One region of the Pantoea trifolii genome, then DNA from elsewhere that is predicted to be linked to it. Evidence: predicted binding sites of a transcription regulator. Region 1 holds the regulator's gene; each other region holds the start of a gene.
The links. Region 1 encodes Fur, which represses iron uptake genes when iron is present. Its sites were predicted from a motif close to ATAATAATGAGAACNACTATCAA; they were not measured.
Positions count from the first base shown of each region.

Region 2: exbB (tol-pal system-associated acyl-CoA thioesterase) is a predicted target of Fur. The motif match lies at 1,697-1,719, and genes of this name have one in related genera.
Region 3: fhuF (siderophore-iron reductase FhuF) is a predicted target of Fur. The motif match lies at 3,719-3,741, and genes of this name have one in related genera.

Region 1 is NZ_JANIET010000001.1:1,249,950-1,255,595, forward strand. Features, by position in the region: gene nagE (N-acetylglucosamine-specific PTS transporter subunit IIBC) at 1-72, shown strand, start outside; gene glnS (glutamine--tRNA ligase) at 225-1,892, shown strand; gene NQH49_RS05745 (hypothetical protein) at 2,127-2,522, shown strand; gene fur (ferric iron uptake transcriptional regulator) at 2,581-3,030, opposite strand; gene fldA (flavodoxin FldA) at 3,385-3,915, opposite strand; gene ybfE (LexA regulated protein) at 4,053-4,328, opposite strand; gene ybfF (esterase) at 4,496-5,260, opposite strand; gene seqA (replication initiation negative regulator SeqA) at 5,509-5,646, shown strand, end outside.
Region 2 is NZ_JANIET010000001.1:3,548,928-3,554,573, forward strand. Features, by position in the region: gene tcuC (MFS transporter) at 1-274, opposite strand, end outside; gene exbD (TonB system transport protein ExbD) at 453-875, opposite strand; gene exbB (tol-pal system-associated acyl-CoA thioesterase) at 881-1,609, opposite strand; gene metC (cystathionine beta-lyase) at 1,870-3,060, shown strand; gene NQH49_RS16355 (DedA family protein) at 3,159-3,821, shown strand; gene NQH49_RS16360 (AraC family transcriptional regulator) at 3,822-4,733, opposite strand; gene dkgA (2,5-didehydrogluconate reductase DkgA) at 4,939-5,646, shown strand, end outside.
Region 3 is NZ_JANIET010000001.1:680,702-686,347, forward strand. Features, by position in the region: gene NQH49_RS03055 (nucleoside hydrolase) at 1-849, shown strand, start outside; gene NQH49_RS03060 (MFS transporter) at 1,112-2,332, shown strand; gene NQH49_RS03065 (YbaK/EbsC family protein) at 2,329-2,793, opposite strand; gene fhuF (siderophore-iron reductase FhuF) at 2,889-3,683, opposite strand; gene NQH49_RS03075 (GGDEF domain-containing protein) at 3,816-4,910, opposite strand; gene NQH49_RS03080 (DUF1435 domain-containing protein) at 5,139-5,423, shown strand; tRNA gene NQH49_RS03085 (tRNA-Leu) at 5,515-5,601, opposite strand; tRNA gene NQH49_RS03090 (tRNA-Leu) at 5,631-5,646, opposite strand, start outside.

The sequences.
Region 1 (5,646 bases):
GCTGGTCTTAATTTACTGGCAACCGGTTCAGTGGTTGCAGGCCAAACCCCGCTTTACGAGGTTAAAGGCTAAGTCCTTGTGATTGAGCCAGAAGGCAGGAAGCGATTCCTGCCTTTTTTGTTTTAAAACGACCAACAAACGGTTGTTTCCCTCCTGTGCTTTGTGGATCATACTCCGTTACTTCGTGGTACAAATCACCCGTTATAGTTTTTGAGGATTTTGAGATGAGTGAGGCTGAAGCCCGCCCAACGAACTTTATTCGTCAGATCATCGACGAAGATTTGGCGAGCGGTAAGCACAACAGTGTGCATACCCGTTTCCCGCCTGAGCCCAATGGTTATCTGCATATTGGCCATGCGAAATCTATCTGCCTGAACTTTGGTATCGCGCAAGACTACCAAGGTCAGTGCAATCTGCGTTTCGACGACACTAACCCAGTAAAAGAAGATCTGGAGTTTGTTGAATCCATTAAGCGTGATGTGCAATGGCTGGGCTTTGAGTGGAGCGGCAACATTCGTTACTCCTCAGACTACTTCGACCAACTGTTCAACTATGCGGTTGAGCTGATCAACAAAGGCCTGGCCTATGTTGATGAACTGTCAGCAGATGAGATCCGTGAATATCGCGGTTCCCTGACGGCACCGGGCAAAAACAGTCCGTATCGCGATCGCAGCGTGGAAGAGAACCTAGCGCTGTTCCAGAAGATGCGCGATGGCGGTTTCGAAGAGGGAAAAGCCTGTCTGCGTGCCAAAATCGACATGGCGTCCAGTTTCATCGTGATGCGTGATCCAGTGCTGTATCGCATTAAGTTTGCCGATCACCATCAGACTGGCAGCAAGTGGTGCATCTATCCGATGTACGACTTCACCCATTGCATTTCGGATGCGATTGAAGGCATTACGCACTCACTCTGTACGCTGGAGTTCCAGGACAACCGTCGTCTGTACGATTGGGTGCTGGATAACATCACCATTCCGGTTCATCCACGGCAGTACGAATTTTCACGCCTGAATCTGGAATACGCGGTGATGTCGAAGCGTAAACTGACTCAGCTGGTGAGCGAGAAGGTTGTCGAAGGCTGGGACGATCCGCGCATGCTGACCGTATCTGGTCTGCGTCGTCGTGGTTACAGCGCCGCTTCCATCCGTGAATTCTGCCGCCGTATTGGTGTGACCAAACAGGACAATATCGTGGAGATGGCTTCACTGGAATCGTGCATTCGTGACGATCTTAATGAAAACGCACCGCGTGCGATGGCCGTAATGGATCCGCTTAAAGTGGTGATCGAGAACCTGCCTGCCGGTCACGAAGAGATCATCAGCATGCCGAATCATCCGAATAAACCGGAGATGGGCACGCGTGAAGTGCCATTCAGTCGTGAAGTGTGGATCGATCGCGCGGATTTCCGTGAAGAAGCCAACAAGCAGTACAAACGTCTGGTACTGGGCAAAGAAGTGCGTCTGCGTAATGCATACGTGATCCGTGCCGAGCGAGTAGCGAAGGATGATGAGGGCAATATCACTTGCATCTATTGTACCTGCGACGTTGATACGCTGAGCAAAGATCCGGCCGATGGCCGCAAAGTGAAAGGCGTTATCCATTGGGTTTCTGCGATTCACGCGCTGCCAGCGGAATTCCGCCTGTACGATCGTCTTTTCAGTGTGCCAAATCCGGGCGCGGCGGAGGATTTCCTCACCACCATCAACCCGAACTCACTGGAAATCAAACAGGGCTTCGTGGAGCCAGGTTTGCGTGCAGCCGATCCAATGGCGCCGTACCAGTTTGAACGTGAAGGCTATTTCTGTGCGGATAGCGTCTATTCACAGCCATCCAAACTGGTGTTTAACCGCACCGTTGGTTTACGTGATACCTGGGCAAAAATCGGCGATTAATATTTTTGTCGCAAGCACGATATGATCATGAAAGGGCGAGCAATCGCCCTTTTTTATTGTCTCGATTTAACCAGATACGACCTTTTATGCTGCTCCCTGCAATTAGCCATTAATTCCTTATTTGCGACTATTCTGACTTTAGCAAAATTAAACCATTTGCCAGTGTGAAAAACTTTTTTTCAGGTAGGCTATGCGCTCTCAGCCGTTGCTCTGCGGGTAATCAAAGGATAAAAAATGACAAGTCTCGCCCTGGAAGCCAAACATAGCGTGGTGGTTTTACATCAGCTTATCGAACGTATTTTTAATCAGGCAGAAGGCAGTGATGACAGCATTGATCTGTTCTTGTCGTACTTTCATCCCGACTTCAAAATGGTCACGCCACAGGGTAAACAGCTTGATCTTAATGAGATGGAAACACTGTTTCGCCAGTTGCAGGGACAGCGTGAAGGGATGCGAATTGCCACCAGTGAGCACGCCATCATTTCGCAGCAAAGTGAGGAAGTCACGATTCAGTATCGTGAATTGCAGATGATGAATGGCACCAATCAGAGCCGCATTTCTCTGGCGGTGCTGGATTGCAGCACCGCCATTCCGCGCTGGCGCTACTTGCAGGAAACGCTCGTTGCCTGATTTCAGATATAAAAAAACCGGCTTAAGCCGGTTTTTTTATACTGCATAGCACACTCAATTACTTATCGTGGAGCGTATCGTCTTCGCGGCAGTCTCCCAGAGCACAGTGACCATACAGGTACAGGCTGTGGTTGCTAAGCTTGATGCCGTGGCGAGTAGCAATTTCACGCTGACGCGTTTCGATTGATTCATCGCTGAATTCGATAACTTTGCCACAATCCAGGCAGATCAAATGATCGTGATGATGTTGCTGAGTCAGTTCGAAGACAGACTTACCGCCTTCAAAGTTATGACGGGTTACGATGCCCGCGTCGTCAAACTGGTTAAGAACGCGATAAACCGTTGCCAGACCAATCTCTTCGCCCATATCGATCAGGCGCTTATACAAATCTTCCGCACTGACGTGATGGGACTCGGGGCCGGGTCCCTGAAGCACTTCCAGAATTTTCAGTCTGGGTAGCGTGACTTTCAGGCCAGCCTTCTTCAATGCGGAGTTGTTGTCAGTCATGCGGATATTGTCCTGTTACTTTGCTAGTCACTTGCGGCGCAGGGGCCTTGAATGTTTAGGTCAACGCGCATTCTCATTTGCGTCTCATTATAGAACTCAAGCAGTGAAATGAAAACCAAGGCAACGTCCTTAATCACCAAAGGTTGTAAGGATAACGTCACTAATGTCTTCAGGACGCTTGGGTTTTGGATTCCATTTCACTCAGCCTCATTCTACTGCCAGAGGAATAAGCGGATGACCATTGCGGGTATTCTACAGATTTGCGGGGAAAAGTTAAAAAACCGTAGCTATTATTTTTATAGGAAATTCCGTTGCCCGATGTGAGGCAGCGCGCACATCGGGCAGAGCAGGGAATTAAGCTTCAATAATCTCTTTCAGCTGCAACTCGTCGAAGATCTGCTTCACCCATTTCTCAACACGTTCGTTGGTCAATTCTGGTTGACGATCTTCATCAATTGCCAGACCGAGGAAGTTTTTGTCATCGGCGAGGCCTTTAGAGGCTTCGAAGTGATAGCCTTCGGTTGGCCAGTGACCCACAATCACCGCACCGTTAGGCTCGATGATGTCACGGATGGTGCCCATCGCGTCACAGAAGTATTCGGCGTAATCCTCCTGATCGCCACAACCAAACAGCGCTACCAGCTTGCCATTGAAATCAATCTCTTCCAGCGTCGGGAAGAAATCATCCCAGTCGCACTGCGCTTCGCCGTAATACCAGGTTGGAATGCCCAGCAGCAGGATGTCGAACGCATCGAGATCTTCTTTGGTGCTCTTAGCAATGTCATGCACTTCGGCGACATCTTTACCCAGTTGTTTCTGGATCATCTTTGCAATGTTTTCAGTGTTGCCGGTATCGCTGCCGAAGAAAATGCCTACGATTGCCATGGGTTAGGTAACCTCTTGAATCCTGATTGTGAAAGTAAGTCAGTTGACTGCACAGTTATGCGAATAATAGCAGACCGGTAAAAAGTGCGGAACTTGTAAAGCCGTGACTTTGTGTTCCAGCGTGCGGTCTTCGCGCGTTAAGACAGTTTGAGCTGTGCCAGCAGCATTTGTTCAATCAATTCGCTGCGACTGATGTTTTGCTGATCGGCCAGCGTGCTGAGCGCGTCAACCGCCTCGCTCGACATCTTCAGCTCAACACGACGCAGCCCACGCACTTTATCGCGCTTGAGCTGGTTGCGTTTGTTGATGCGTAACTGTTCATCACGCGTCAGCGGGCTGGTTTTCGGGCGACCAGGACGCCGCTCGTCTGCGAAGAGATCAAGCGTCGTGCGGTCTGTCTGTTCTTTTGCCATGGTTTGTAAAACTGAGTGGGCGCGAACGGCGGAAAGGCGCTGCGCGATTAAAACATTATCGGCCCGACCACGGTGAAAAAATATCCGTGGCAAATTTTTAGCGCGACATCATACTCCAGCGCCTTCCCTGACGCCAACCCTAAAGCGCAAGCGGCAAGCTTTTGCTTTTACAGGTTAAAAAAACGCCGAACGGCGCGTAACACCGCATCGGGTTTCTCGGCGTGCACCCAATGTCCAGCGCCGCTGATCACATGTGCATGCGCCTGCGGGAACTGACGCAGCAGCGCATCGCGATGCTGATTATCCAGATAAGGCGAGTCGCCGCCGCGGATAAACAGTGCCGGATGCGGCCACGCAGGAATCTCTTCCCAGCCGGAAATGGTGCTGTAGTTATCCCACAGCACCGGCACATTAAAGCGCCATTCGCCCTCTGCGAAAGATTTGAGGATGAACTGGATCACGCCTTCTTCATCAATATGCTGACGCATTACTTCAGCGGCTTCGCTGCGGCGCGTGACGCCCGCGGCGCTCACGGCCCGAATAGCGGCAAAAATTTCGTCATGGCGGCGCGTTTGGTAATCAACGGGCGCGATATCGATCATCACCATTTTTTCGATACGTTCCGGCGCGATGGCACTGAGCGCCATGGCGATTTTGCCGCCCATCGAGTGTCCTATCACACCCGCGCGATCGATATGGTGCGCATCCAGCGTTTCGACGATGTCCTGCGCCATCACGTGATAATTCATCTCATCGCTGCGTGCCGACAAGCCGTGGTTGCGCACATCAACCTGCAGCGTCGGACGTGCGTCACGCACCCCACGCGCCAGCACGCCAAGGTTATCAAGGCTGCCAAAAAGACCATGGATCAATAGAATCGGTGTGGCGTCGGGGGCAGATTGTTCAGTTTGCAGACGGGCGTTCAAAATCATGGCTAAAGTTCTTACGGTTGTGACCTTGGCTTAGGTTATCATGGATTCACCTGTCCAGCAGTCAGGCCGGAAGGCATTAGGGCATATTCCGACTTTTGCCTGGAAACGTTGCCAACGCTATCGGCTGCCACGGATTTAACTTTATAATCCTTATGTTAGAACCCGCTCACGTTTTGCACGACTGGATTTTGCTAAGGCCGTTGCATTAATGCGTGGTTCTGTCATTTGCCAGAATCGTACGGAAAAAGATGAAAACGATTGAAGTTGACGAAGAACTCTACCGTTATATTGCCAGCCACACGCAGCACATTGGTGAAAGCGCCTCTGATATTTTGCGCCGCATGTTGAAGTTCACCGCTGGACAGGGCGCACCTGCTGCGCCTGCC
Region 2 (5,646 bases), 2.3 Mb from region 1:
ACAGCAAGCCTTTACGACGACCATGATGGTCGATGTAAGCGCCGAGAATAATCGCGCCGAGCGGGCGCATCAGGAAGCCTGCGCCGAAGGTCATCAGCGTGAGCATCAGAGAGGCAAAGGGATCATCGCCGGGGAAAAAGGTTTTGGCGATTGCGGTGGCGTAATAGCCAAATACCATGAAATCGTACATCTCAAGGAAGTTACCGCTGGTAACGCTAAAGATGGTTTTGGCACCGCCTTGCGACGACTTTTGTAAAGAGTGACTCGAGCTCATATTGTCCTTCCTGGTTTTTTCTTCCGTTTTAACGTGCCGGGCCAGGAATAAACGTGATCCTCTTCACCATTGCAGTTTACAAAAATAAGACCAATGGTAACAATAAATTAACAAACTGAGTATCAGATATAAAAAAAGGTCGCCATGAATGGCGACCCTACGATTGAGCTGAGAAACGTTACTTTTTGACCGTTTCCATGCCCATCAAGCCAATCTTCAGATAACCAGCTTCACGCAGCTGATCCATCACTTCCATCAAAGTAGCGTAATCAACCGATTTATCCGCCTGGAAGAAGATGGTGGTGTCTTTCTTGCCTTCGGTTTGTGCCGTCAGCGCGTTCACCAGTGTCTCTTTGGTGACCGCATCGTTACCGATGAAGATCTGCTTATCTTCCTTGATGGAGAGATAAACCGGCTTTTCCGGACGCGGCTGCGGCGCGCTGGTCGATGCTGGCAGATTTACGCGCACATCGACGGTGGCTAATGGCGCGGCGACCATAAAGATGATCAGCAGAACTAACATGACGTCGATAAACGGCGTCACGTTGATTTCGTGCATTTCGCCATCGCCGACCGAGTCATCGTTTAAACGCATCGCCATAATACTTATCCTACGCGCAGTTTCTGTGCCGCCGCTGGACGGTTGGCTTCTTTCGCAGTATCGACGTTGCCGAGATCCAGATCGCGGCTCTGCAGCAACATCACCTGCGCGGCGACATCGCCCAGCGACGCTTTGTAGCTGGCAATCATACGCGCGAAGACGTTGTAGATAACAACTGCTGGGATTGCTGCAACCAGACCAATCGCGGTGGCCAGCAGCGCTTCGGCGATACCGGGCGCAACAACTGCGAGGTTGGTGGTTTGCGTTTTAGCGATACCGATGAAGCTGTTCATGATGCCCCATACGGTACCGAACAGACCGATAAACGGCGCAACCGAACCGATGGTGGCGAGGAAACCATTGCCGCGACCGGCATGACGGCTGAATGCGGCCACGCGGCGATCGAGACGGAAGCTGGTGCGCTCTTTAATGCCATCCAGATCTTCGGTGCCGGCAGACAGCTCCAGCTCATTCTGCGCATCGTTAAGCAGCACAGCGCTGTGGCTGTTGGCTTTGAAGGTTTCAGCAGCACGGTAAGCATCGTTTAACGAGCGGGCTTCGCCCAGCGCTTGCTGCTCGCGTTTCAGGCGACGTTTCGCCCCGCTCAGCTCAGCAAACTTACCGAAGAAAATTGCCCAGGTGACAACGGAAGCCAGTAACAGGCCAATCATCACTATCTTTACCACGATATCGGCATGCTGATACATGCCCCAAACAGAGAGATCCGTTTGCATCAAATCACTGGCTACCACGCTGCATCTCCAACTTCTGTTGCACAGTTCACGATTGAAGCGCGGATCATAGCAAAAAAAACGCCCGAAGTGATAGTGGTTCTCATTACTATTTACAAAGCAAAGAGACCAGCAATTTCCACAATTTAGCGGATGTTATGCGCAATACTGGCCTCACTCTGATAATCCGCAATCAGGCTCAACCCACTACGCTGATTCGTGGTAACGTGGATGTTTTGTGGGAAATGTCAGGAAAGGCAGTGATGGCAACGAAGAAAATAGACACCACGCTTGTCAGCGCGGGACGCAGTAAACGTTACACTCAAGGCTCAGTTAACAGCGTAATTCAACGCGCTTCATCCCTGGTTTTTGACACGGTCGCCGACAAGAAACGTGCTACCGCCGGTCGCGCTTCAGGCGAGCTGTTTTATGGCCGTCGCGGCACCCTCACCCATTTCTCGCTGCAAGACGCCATGACCGAGCTGGAAGGCGGCGCAGGTTGCGCGCTCTATCCGTGCGGTGCGGCGGCGGTCTCCAATGCCATTTTGTCCTTTGTCGAAGCTGGCGACCACATTCTGGTCAGCGGCGCGGTCTACGAACCGACGCAGGATTTCTGCTCGAAAATTCTCAGTAAGCTGAACGTTACCACCAGCTATTTCGATCACTGCATTGGCAGCGAAATTGGCGAACTGGTGCAGCCGAATACGCGCGTGGTGTTCCTGGAATCACCAGCGTCGATCACCATGGAAGTGCAGGATATTCCGGCGATTGTTGCCGCCGTGCGCGCCAAAGCGCCGGATGCGATCATCATGATCGATAATACCTGGGCGGCGGGCGTGCTGTTTAACGCGCTGCAGCATGGCATCGATATTTCGATTCAGGCCGGCACCAAATACATCATTGGTCACAGCGATGCGATGATTGGCACGGCGGTAGCGAATGAACGTTGCTGGCCACAGCTGCGCGAGAACTCCTATCTGATGGGCCAGATGGTCGATGCCGATACCGCCTATATGGCGAGCCGCGGCATTCGTACGCTGGGCACGCGTTTGCGTCAGCACGAAGAGAGCGGATTGCAGGTTGCCGAATGGCTGGCAACGCAGCCGGAAGTGGCGCGCGTGAATCATCCAGCGCTGGCTCAGTGTAAAGGCCATGAATTCTGGCAGCGTGATTTCAGCGGCAGCAGCGGTTTGTTCTCCTTCATCCTGCATGAAAAACTGAGCCGTGAGCAGCTGGCGAATTACCTCGATCACTTCCACCATTTCAGCATGGCGTATTCGTGGGGCGGCTATGAATCCCTGATTCTGGCAAACCAGCCTGAAGAGCTGGCGGCGATTCGTCCGGCGGGCGGCCTGGATTTTGACGGCACTTTGGTGCGTCTGCATATCGGCCTCGAACATGTCGACGACTTGTTGGATGACCTTAAAGCCGGTTTTGCACGTTTAAGAAGTTAAACAGAAGATAAACCACGCTGTGGCGGCGATGAGAGATCAACGTATGTGATGCCACAGAAGGTTAAAATTAGACTCCTTGTGACTCGATGGAATAGCTGATGGGTGTTTTACATGAGATTGTCCAGGCGCTTTGGCATCAGGATTTTGCCGCGCTCGGCAATCCGGATGTCGTTTGGATTGTTTACGGCGTGATGTTTTTAACGCTGTTTCTGGAAAACGGTTTGCTGCCCGCCTCATTCCTGCCGGGCGACAGCCTGCTGTTACTGGCGGGCGCGATGGTCGCCAAAGGTGTGATGGATTTCGTGCCGACGATTGTGATTTTGACCACGGCGGCCAGTCTCGGCTGCTGGCTCAGCTATCTGCAAGGTCGCTGGCTCGGCAACACCAGACTGGTGAAAAGCTGGTTACTGCATCTGCCCGCGCAATATCACCAGCGCGCGTGGAATATGTTTAACCGCCACGGTTTGATGGCGTTGCTGGTTGGCCGCTTCCTCGCTTTTGTGCGCACCTTGCTGCCCACCATGGCCGGCATTTCCGGTTTGAACAATGGCCGCTTCCAGCTGTTTAACTGGCTGAGCGGTTTGTTGTGGGTTGGGATTGTGGTGACGCTGGGCTACGGCATCAGCCATGTGCCCTTTATCAAGCGCCACGAAGATCAGGTGATGGCGATCCTGATGATTCTGCCAATCGCGCTGCTGTTTATCGGCCTGGCCGGCAGCATTGTGGTGATTTGGAAAAAACGCCGCCAGAAAGTTTCCTGATTACGACGCGGCGTCAAACGGTAAGGTTTGACGCACGCGGCTCGCCTCCTCTCCCGGCGTCACGCCGAAATAGCGCTTAAACTCACGCGAAAACTGCGACGGACTTTCATAGCCGACGCGCACCGCCGCCGCGCTGGCTTTCATGCCATCCTGCAGCATCATCAGGCGCGCCTGATGCAGGCGATAGCGCTTGAGGTATTGCAGCGGCGAGGTTTGCGTCACCGCTTTGAAGTTGTGATGAAACGCCGAAACGCTCATGTTCACTTCAGCAGCCAGCATGTCGACGCTCAGACTTTCCGCAAAGTGACTTTCGATGCGACGCAGCGCGCGCGCAATCTGGCTGAACTGCGTCTGGCGATTGACCAGCGACAGCAGCGCGCCGCCAATCGGTCCGGTTAACACGTAATAGATCATCTCGCGCACCAGCTGCGGACCGAGCACGCGGGCGTCACGCGGATTGTTCATCACATCCAGCAAGCGTTCGGCCGCACACAGCATCTCTTCGCTCATAAACGCCGAATGGATGCCGGAGGTTTGCGCTGGCGGCTGGAACTGCTCGTCATCGCCGATATCCATCAGCAGATCCTGCAGGCTGGCGACATCCACGCTCAAACACATGCCGGCCAGCGGCTCCGCCAGCGTGGCTTCGGTTTCGCACTCCACCGGCAGCGGCACGGTGAGCATCAGATATTTGGTAGCGTCGTAGTGGAAAACCGTGCTGCCGAGATAACCGGTTTTACGCCCCTGAAACAGAATCACAATGCCGGGTTGATACATCATCGGCGTACGCGGCAAGGTTTCGCAGGCGTAAATCAGCTTGACGTTTTCTACCGCGCACAGCGGCTTATGCAGGTCACTCATCAGCGCGACTACACGCTGCGCCAGCTGGCGGCAAAGGGCGTCGTTTGGCATGCATCTCTCTCGGGCAGCAAAAAAGTCAGTTTGCCGTAAGGCTGTGCAAAGCTCCACCATCCTGGAGAATCAGGCAAGATTCTTGCAGAAATCCATCAGGCAAAAGTGCCGCCCGCTTGCCACAATGATCCTGAGGTGAGGTTTGTTGACTAGACTTAAGCACATCTTTTCTACGGTAAGTCACTGCAACAGATAAGGAGCAACTATGGCAGAGCAACCCATTATTAAATTGCGCGACGGCAACATGATGCCGCAGCTTGGCCTCGGCGTGTGGCAAGCGAGCATTGAGGATGCACGTAACGCCATCCTGGAAGCGTTGAAAGTCGGCTATCGCTCCATCGATACCGCCGCTATCTACAAAAATGAGGAAGCGGTTGGGCAAGCGCTGCAAGAGACCGACGTGGCGCGTGAAGACATTTTTATCACCACCAAGCTGTGGAACGACGATCAAACCAACTGGCAGCAGGCGATGGAAACCAGCCTGAAGAAGTTGCAGCTGGAGCAGGTGGATTTGTATCTGATGCACTGGCCGTGCCCGGAAAAAGACAACTACGTCGAAGCCTGGAAAGGGTTGATTGAGCTGCAGCAACAGGGCTTAACCAAGAGCATCGGCGTATGTAACTTCCACGAGGCGCACCTGAAGCGTTTGATCGATGAAACCGGTGTGTCGCCGGTAGTGAACCAGATTGAGCTGCATCCGATGCTGCAACAGCGCACGCTGCATGCGTGGAATGCGCTGCACCAGATTCAAACTGAATCCTGGAGCCCGCTGGCGCAAGGCGGGAAAGGCGTGTTCGATCAGGAGATTATCCGCGAGCTGGCGAAAAAGTATGGCAAGACGCCGGCACAAATCGTGATCCGCTGGCATCTGGATAGCGGTTTGGTGGTGATTCCGAAGTCGATTACCCCGGAA
Region 3 (5,646 bases), 570 kb from region 1:
ACGCCGAGCGCGGTGGGTGCGCAGGTGGCGAAAGATTTGCTGCAGCGGCTGGGACGTAACATTCCGGTGGTGCAGGGCGCGCTGCAGGCGCTGCGCGAAGATCCTGCGCCGTGGCGTGCGCGTCTTGATCACGTTGCCGATGAAAAGCTCGGTGAACTATGGCGCGGCGTGCGTCAGCCGCAGCGTATTCCGGCAGATGGGCATGATGCGGCTGGCGTGATGGGCCAACTGATTTGTGACAACCCCGGCGAGTTTACGCTGGTGGCGATCGGTCCGCTGACCAACGTGGCGCTGGCGCTGCAGCGTTATCCGCAAATGGCAGAATCGGTGGCAGAGATTGTGATTATGGGCGGCGTGTTTGCGCTGGATGATTACATCAAAGACACCAATTTTGGCCTCGATCCGGAAGCGGCGCATCAGGTACTGCACAGCGGCGCCACCATCACGCTGGTACCAATGGACGCCACCACGCAAACCTTGCTGACGCAGCAGGATCTCACGCGGCTTACCGCCAACGATCATCCATTGCCACAGTTTGTGCGCGAGACGTTACGCCCATGGATCGATTATTCGGTTCGCACCCGTCATTTGCCAGGCTGCTGGATTCATGATGCGCTGGTGGTCGCCTGGTTGCTGAATCAGCGTGTCGCCGACGGCGTGGATTACTATGTGGATATTGAGCTGCGTCCCGGCGCCACGCGCGGCAAAAGCTGGCGTTATCGCACGCCGCTGCGTCTGGATATCGGCGTGCCACCGCAAACTGGCGCGTTGGTGCATGTAATTCAAACCGTCAATAACGCGCTGCTGCTCGAGATGATCGAAAAGGCGTTTAATCAGCTGAAACGCTGAAGCCGTTTTCCAGGTGCGCATAAATGCGCACCCTACAAAATCGCCGTAGGGTCGCCATTCATGGCGACCTATTTCTCTCTGACTCACATGACACGCTTTTTTACACCGCGAATCACTCGCTGACAATTCCCGCCACAGCCCGCCTTTCTGACATGCTATATACAAACAGTTAACATAATAGTAACCCGTGAAATTATTCGCGCGGTAACTTCTACTATAAATCCGGCCATCGATCCGGAAGCTAATCAGACAGGATACCGACATGTTCAACTGGACTGCGACCCAGCGCAACGTGGCTTTTGCCAGTTTCGCGAGCTGGACGCTGGATGCGTTCGACTTCTTCATCTTAGTGTTTGTCCTCAGCGATCTTGCCCAGTATTTCCATACCAGCGTCTCCGATGTTTCCCTCGCCATCATGCTCACGCTCGCCGTGCGCCCGATCGGCGCGCTGCTGTTTGGTCGGCTGGCGGAGAAGTACGGCCGCCGACCGATTCTGATGCTCAATATCGTGATGTTCTCGGCGTTTGAACTGCTTTCGGCATGGTCGCCCACCTTCACGGCGTTCCTTGGTTTCCGCGTGATTTACGGCGTGGCGATGGGCGGCATTTGGGGCGTGGCGTCGTCGCTGGCGCTGGAAACCATTCCGGATCGCTCGCGCGGCTTGATGTCCGGCATCTTCCAGGCCGGTTATCCGTGCGGCTATCTGCTGGCGTCGGTGATTTTTGGTTTGTTCTTCGAAACGGTCGGCTGGCGCGGTATGTTCCTGATTGGCGCGTTGCCGATTCTGCTGCTGCCGTTTATCTACTTTAAAGTGCCGGAATCGCCGGTGTGGCTGGCGGCGCGCGAGCGCAAAGAGAGCAATGCGCTGCTGCCGATTATCCGTCAGCACTGGAAAATCTGTATTTATATGGTGCTGCTGATGGCCTGCTTTAACTTCTTCAGCCACGGTACGCAGGATCTCTATCCCACCTTCCTGAAAGTGCAGCATCAGTTCGATCCGCACACCGTCAGCATCATTGCTATCAGCTACAACATCGCGGCGATGCTAGGCGGCATCACCTTTGGTGCATTGTCCGAGCGGATTGGCCGCAAGCGCGCAATTATTCTGGCGTCGTTCCTCGCGCTGCCGGTGCTGCCGCTGTGGGCCTTCTCCAGCGGTTCATGGATGATCGGTATCGGCGCGTTTCTGATGCAGTTTATGGTGCAGGGCGCGTGGGGCGTGGTGCCGACTTATCTCACCGAACTGGTACCCGCTAATGCGCGCGCGGTGCTGCCGGGCTTTGTTTATCAGCTGGGGAATTTGATCGCCTCAGTGAATGCGACGGTGCAGTCACGTATCGCCGAAGCACACGGCGGCAATTACGGTTTGGGGATGGCGATTGTCGCCGGAACGGTGGCGGTGCTGATTTGCGTGTTGGTGGCGTTTGGTCGGGAGACGCGCGGCATCGAAATCTCCGGTGCCGCCGCGCGCGAGTCGTCTTAAAGCGCCTCGCAGACGTCAACCCATTTCGCCGCGGTGAGTTCTGCCATACGCTGCGGCGAAATGCGTACCGCACTATGAATCGATCCGGCTGCGGGCAGCACTTCGTCAAAGCTGCGCAGCGACACATCGCAATAGACGGTAAGCGGATTTTCCAGCCCGAATGGGCAAACGCCGCCGACCGGATGTCCGGTCCAGTTCACCACTTCATCCACGCTTAACATGCGCGCCTTGGCGCCGAGCGCAGCTTTCAGCTTGCGGTTGTCGAGACGCGCATCGCCGCGCGTAACGATCAGCACGATGGCATCTTTCACTTTCAGCGATAAGGTTTTGGCGATTTGCCCAGGCTGAACGCCATGAACGCGTGCGGCCAGCTCAACGGTGGCGGTGCTTTCCGGCATCTCGATGATGTCGATATCCGGTGCATGTTCGGCAAAGAAGTGCCGTACCGACTCCAGGCTCATTGTTATCTCCGGTAAAAACAGAGCCGAAAAAATGCCATAAGCCTGGAAAAGTGTAAACGGGAGAAAAGGAGAATCTGTAACAGAATGCGCGGGTGCTACACCGCTTTTAACGTGCAGTTACCACAACGTTCTACATCGGGGATGCGATAGCGCTGGCAGCAGCTGCGTCGCTCCATTTCGCCATTGCGCGGGATCATGGTGCGATACAGCGGGTTATCGCTGCCATCGAGCAGTGACTGAGTGAAAAATAGCGCCTGCTCTAACTGCAAAATCGTCTCTTCCGGCAGCTGGTTTTTCAACTCGCCAAGGAACCAGTAAAACGAAAAGCCCATGTTGTTCCAAATGAGCTTTGCATTGATATCACCGTGCTGTGTCATGCCATTCACTGCCGGCATCAGGCATTGCTGAATCAGGCGATCGATACGCTGCTGGCCATTGAAGTAGCGCGCATCCTCATCTTCCTGCACATCCAGCCAGAACGCGCACGGATGGCCGTTTTCGTGGAACTCAACGTGAATCAGATGCGGCGAGCAGTTCAGCGCGCGTGGTTCCTGCAATAACGCCATCATCAGCGGTGGCAGCAGCAGACCAAAATACCATTGCGCCCACAGCGACTGCAGCGGCTTAGCTTCCTGCTGCACATCGGGGTGATCGCGATAGAGATAATCGCTGTAGCGCTGCGTCAGGCGGCGATAGTGAAGCGGACTTGACCACTCGGCCAGCGTTAAGGTCCCGGCGGGTGCCGGCTGGCCGAGCTTGAGGTTGTCCAGCATGTAGCTGCGTTGTTCGCGCATCAGATCTTCCAGTGCGCTCGCTAAGCTGCGATCGCTCTGCATAAAGATCAGCGGATGTTCGCTAAAGCGATGATCCTGACGCGTGATGATGGCCATGCCGGTCCTGACTGATAACGGGAATCGAGAGACAAATGATAATCGTTCCCGTCATTTTGAACAACATTTCTGCACACGGCAAAGCTTGACGAGGTAAGCGTAGGGTCGTCATTCATGGCAACCAACAAAACCTTACGCCAGGTTGTCACTCGCCTGGGTCAATTTCGGCAAATCTTCCCACGCTAAAATGGTGTTACGTCCCTGATTTTTCGCCACATACAGTGCGCGATCGGCATTGGCCACCGCCTGATCAAAATCCTCATCGAAGATGGGCGCAATCCCCGCGCTGATGGTGACGTGTGTCGACACTTTCTCATTAAAGCGATGCGGAATTTCCAAATCCACCACGTACTGACGAATGCGCTCCGCCAGTTTCATCGCAATCGAGGCGTTCACGTTGGTCATCAGCACCAGAAACTCTTCGCCGCCGTAGCGCGTCACCACATCGCGCGATCGTACCGCGTCGCGGATTGCCACGGATACACGCGCTAGAGCCTGATCGCCCATCGCATGGCCGTAATTGTCGTTGTAAGCTTTGAAATGGTCGATATCCAGCAGCAGCACAAAGTGGCTGCCGGCGTGGTTTTCCATAATGGTATCAAGGCGGTTCTTTAATCCACGGCGGTTGTACAAGCCGGTAAGCGGATCGAGCATGCTCAAATCGCTAAAACTCTCTTTTTCCTCATACAGCTGGCTCACCAGCCGACGGGTAAAGGTATCAAAGCGACGACGCATTAAATGGTGCAGTGAAAAGCCGATTAACGGCAGCGTAATGGTGAATAAGATCATCATTAAATGCTGACCATCATCCAATAACAGCACGGTTAATACCGGCGGCGTGATGTGTAAACAAAATGCGATCAAATAATCACTTAGCGCAATGGCACTGATAAAGAAAACGCTTAACAGGCTGATAATTAAAAAGCTGCCATCAAAATAGTAAACCAGATGATATCTGTGGTTAATATGCCACGCCCACAGCGCACCCAATATAAAAGCGACAGGATTTAGTAGCGGTAATTTATGTTTTGACGCCATTAAACAAATAACCAGCAGCGTAGCGCTGAAGCCCGCCACAATGGCCACCGGCAGCGAGCGTATTGGGCTGTCGCTGCCTAAAATCGGCAGCAGGCAAAAAAGCGAAACGGCGACATTAAGAAACAGAAATAGCATCAGCGACAGCCGATATTTACTCTGTTTCAACTCATCATAAGATTGTAATTTCATTATTATTCTCGTGACAGCCCTGATATATCAAAGCGCTACCCGTAAGTAATAGTTTACCTACCCGGATAGAGAGCACGTTATTGTTGTGTTAGCGATATTGTTATCGGCGGCAATTTAGCATTTTCCAGTAATTCTGTCATCCGGCATGGCTTGCGACAAAAAATTCGCTGCAGGATGAGAAATATTATCATATGATAATGCGAATATTTATCATCTGAGGGTTGCGCAATGATCATGGCGATAATGGCCGCCTGCGGACTGTGGGGCGTGAGCTGGATAATGGGTAAACGTCTGGATAGCGGCTGGGGCGTGTTATTACCCTGCGCAGCGATGCCGGTTTTCGCGTTATGGGAACCGAGTTTCAGCCAATGGCGGATAGTGATGATTGTCGCGCTGCTGCTGACCGTGGTGATGCTGTTTCATCATCGTCTGCGTCATTATCTCCTGCTGCCGTCTTGTCTGGCATTGGCGGGCGGATTAGCGGCGGTGTCGGTCAATTTCCACGTCATCTGATCAAAACGCAGAAACGACAACATCACGCTGAGAGCGTGAAGTTCGTTGAAATCTTTTTGGGAATTTACTGCTCGAAAGGAGTGACAACTGTTGGTGCGAAGGGAGGGACTTGAACCCTCACGTCCGTAAGAACACTAACACCTGAAGCTAGCGCGTCTACCAATTCCGCCACCATCGCATCTTAGTTGTCTGTTTATATCGTCGCATTGGTGCGAAGGGAGGG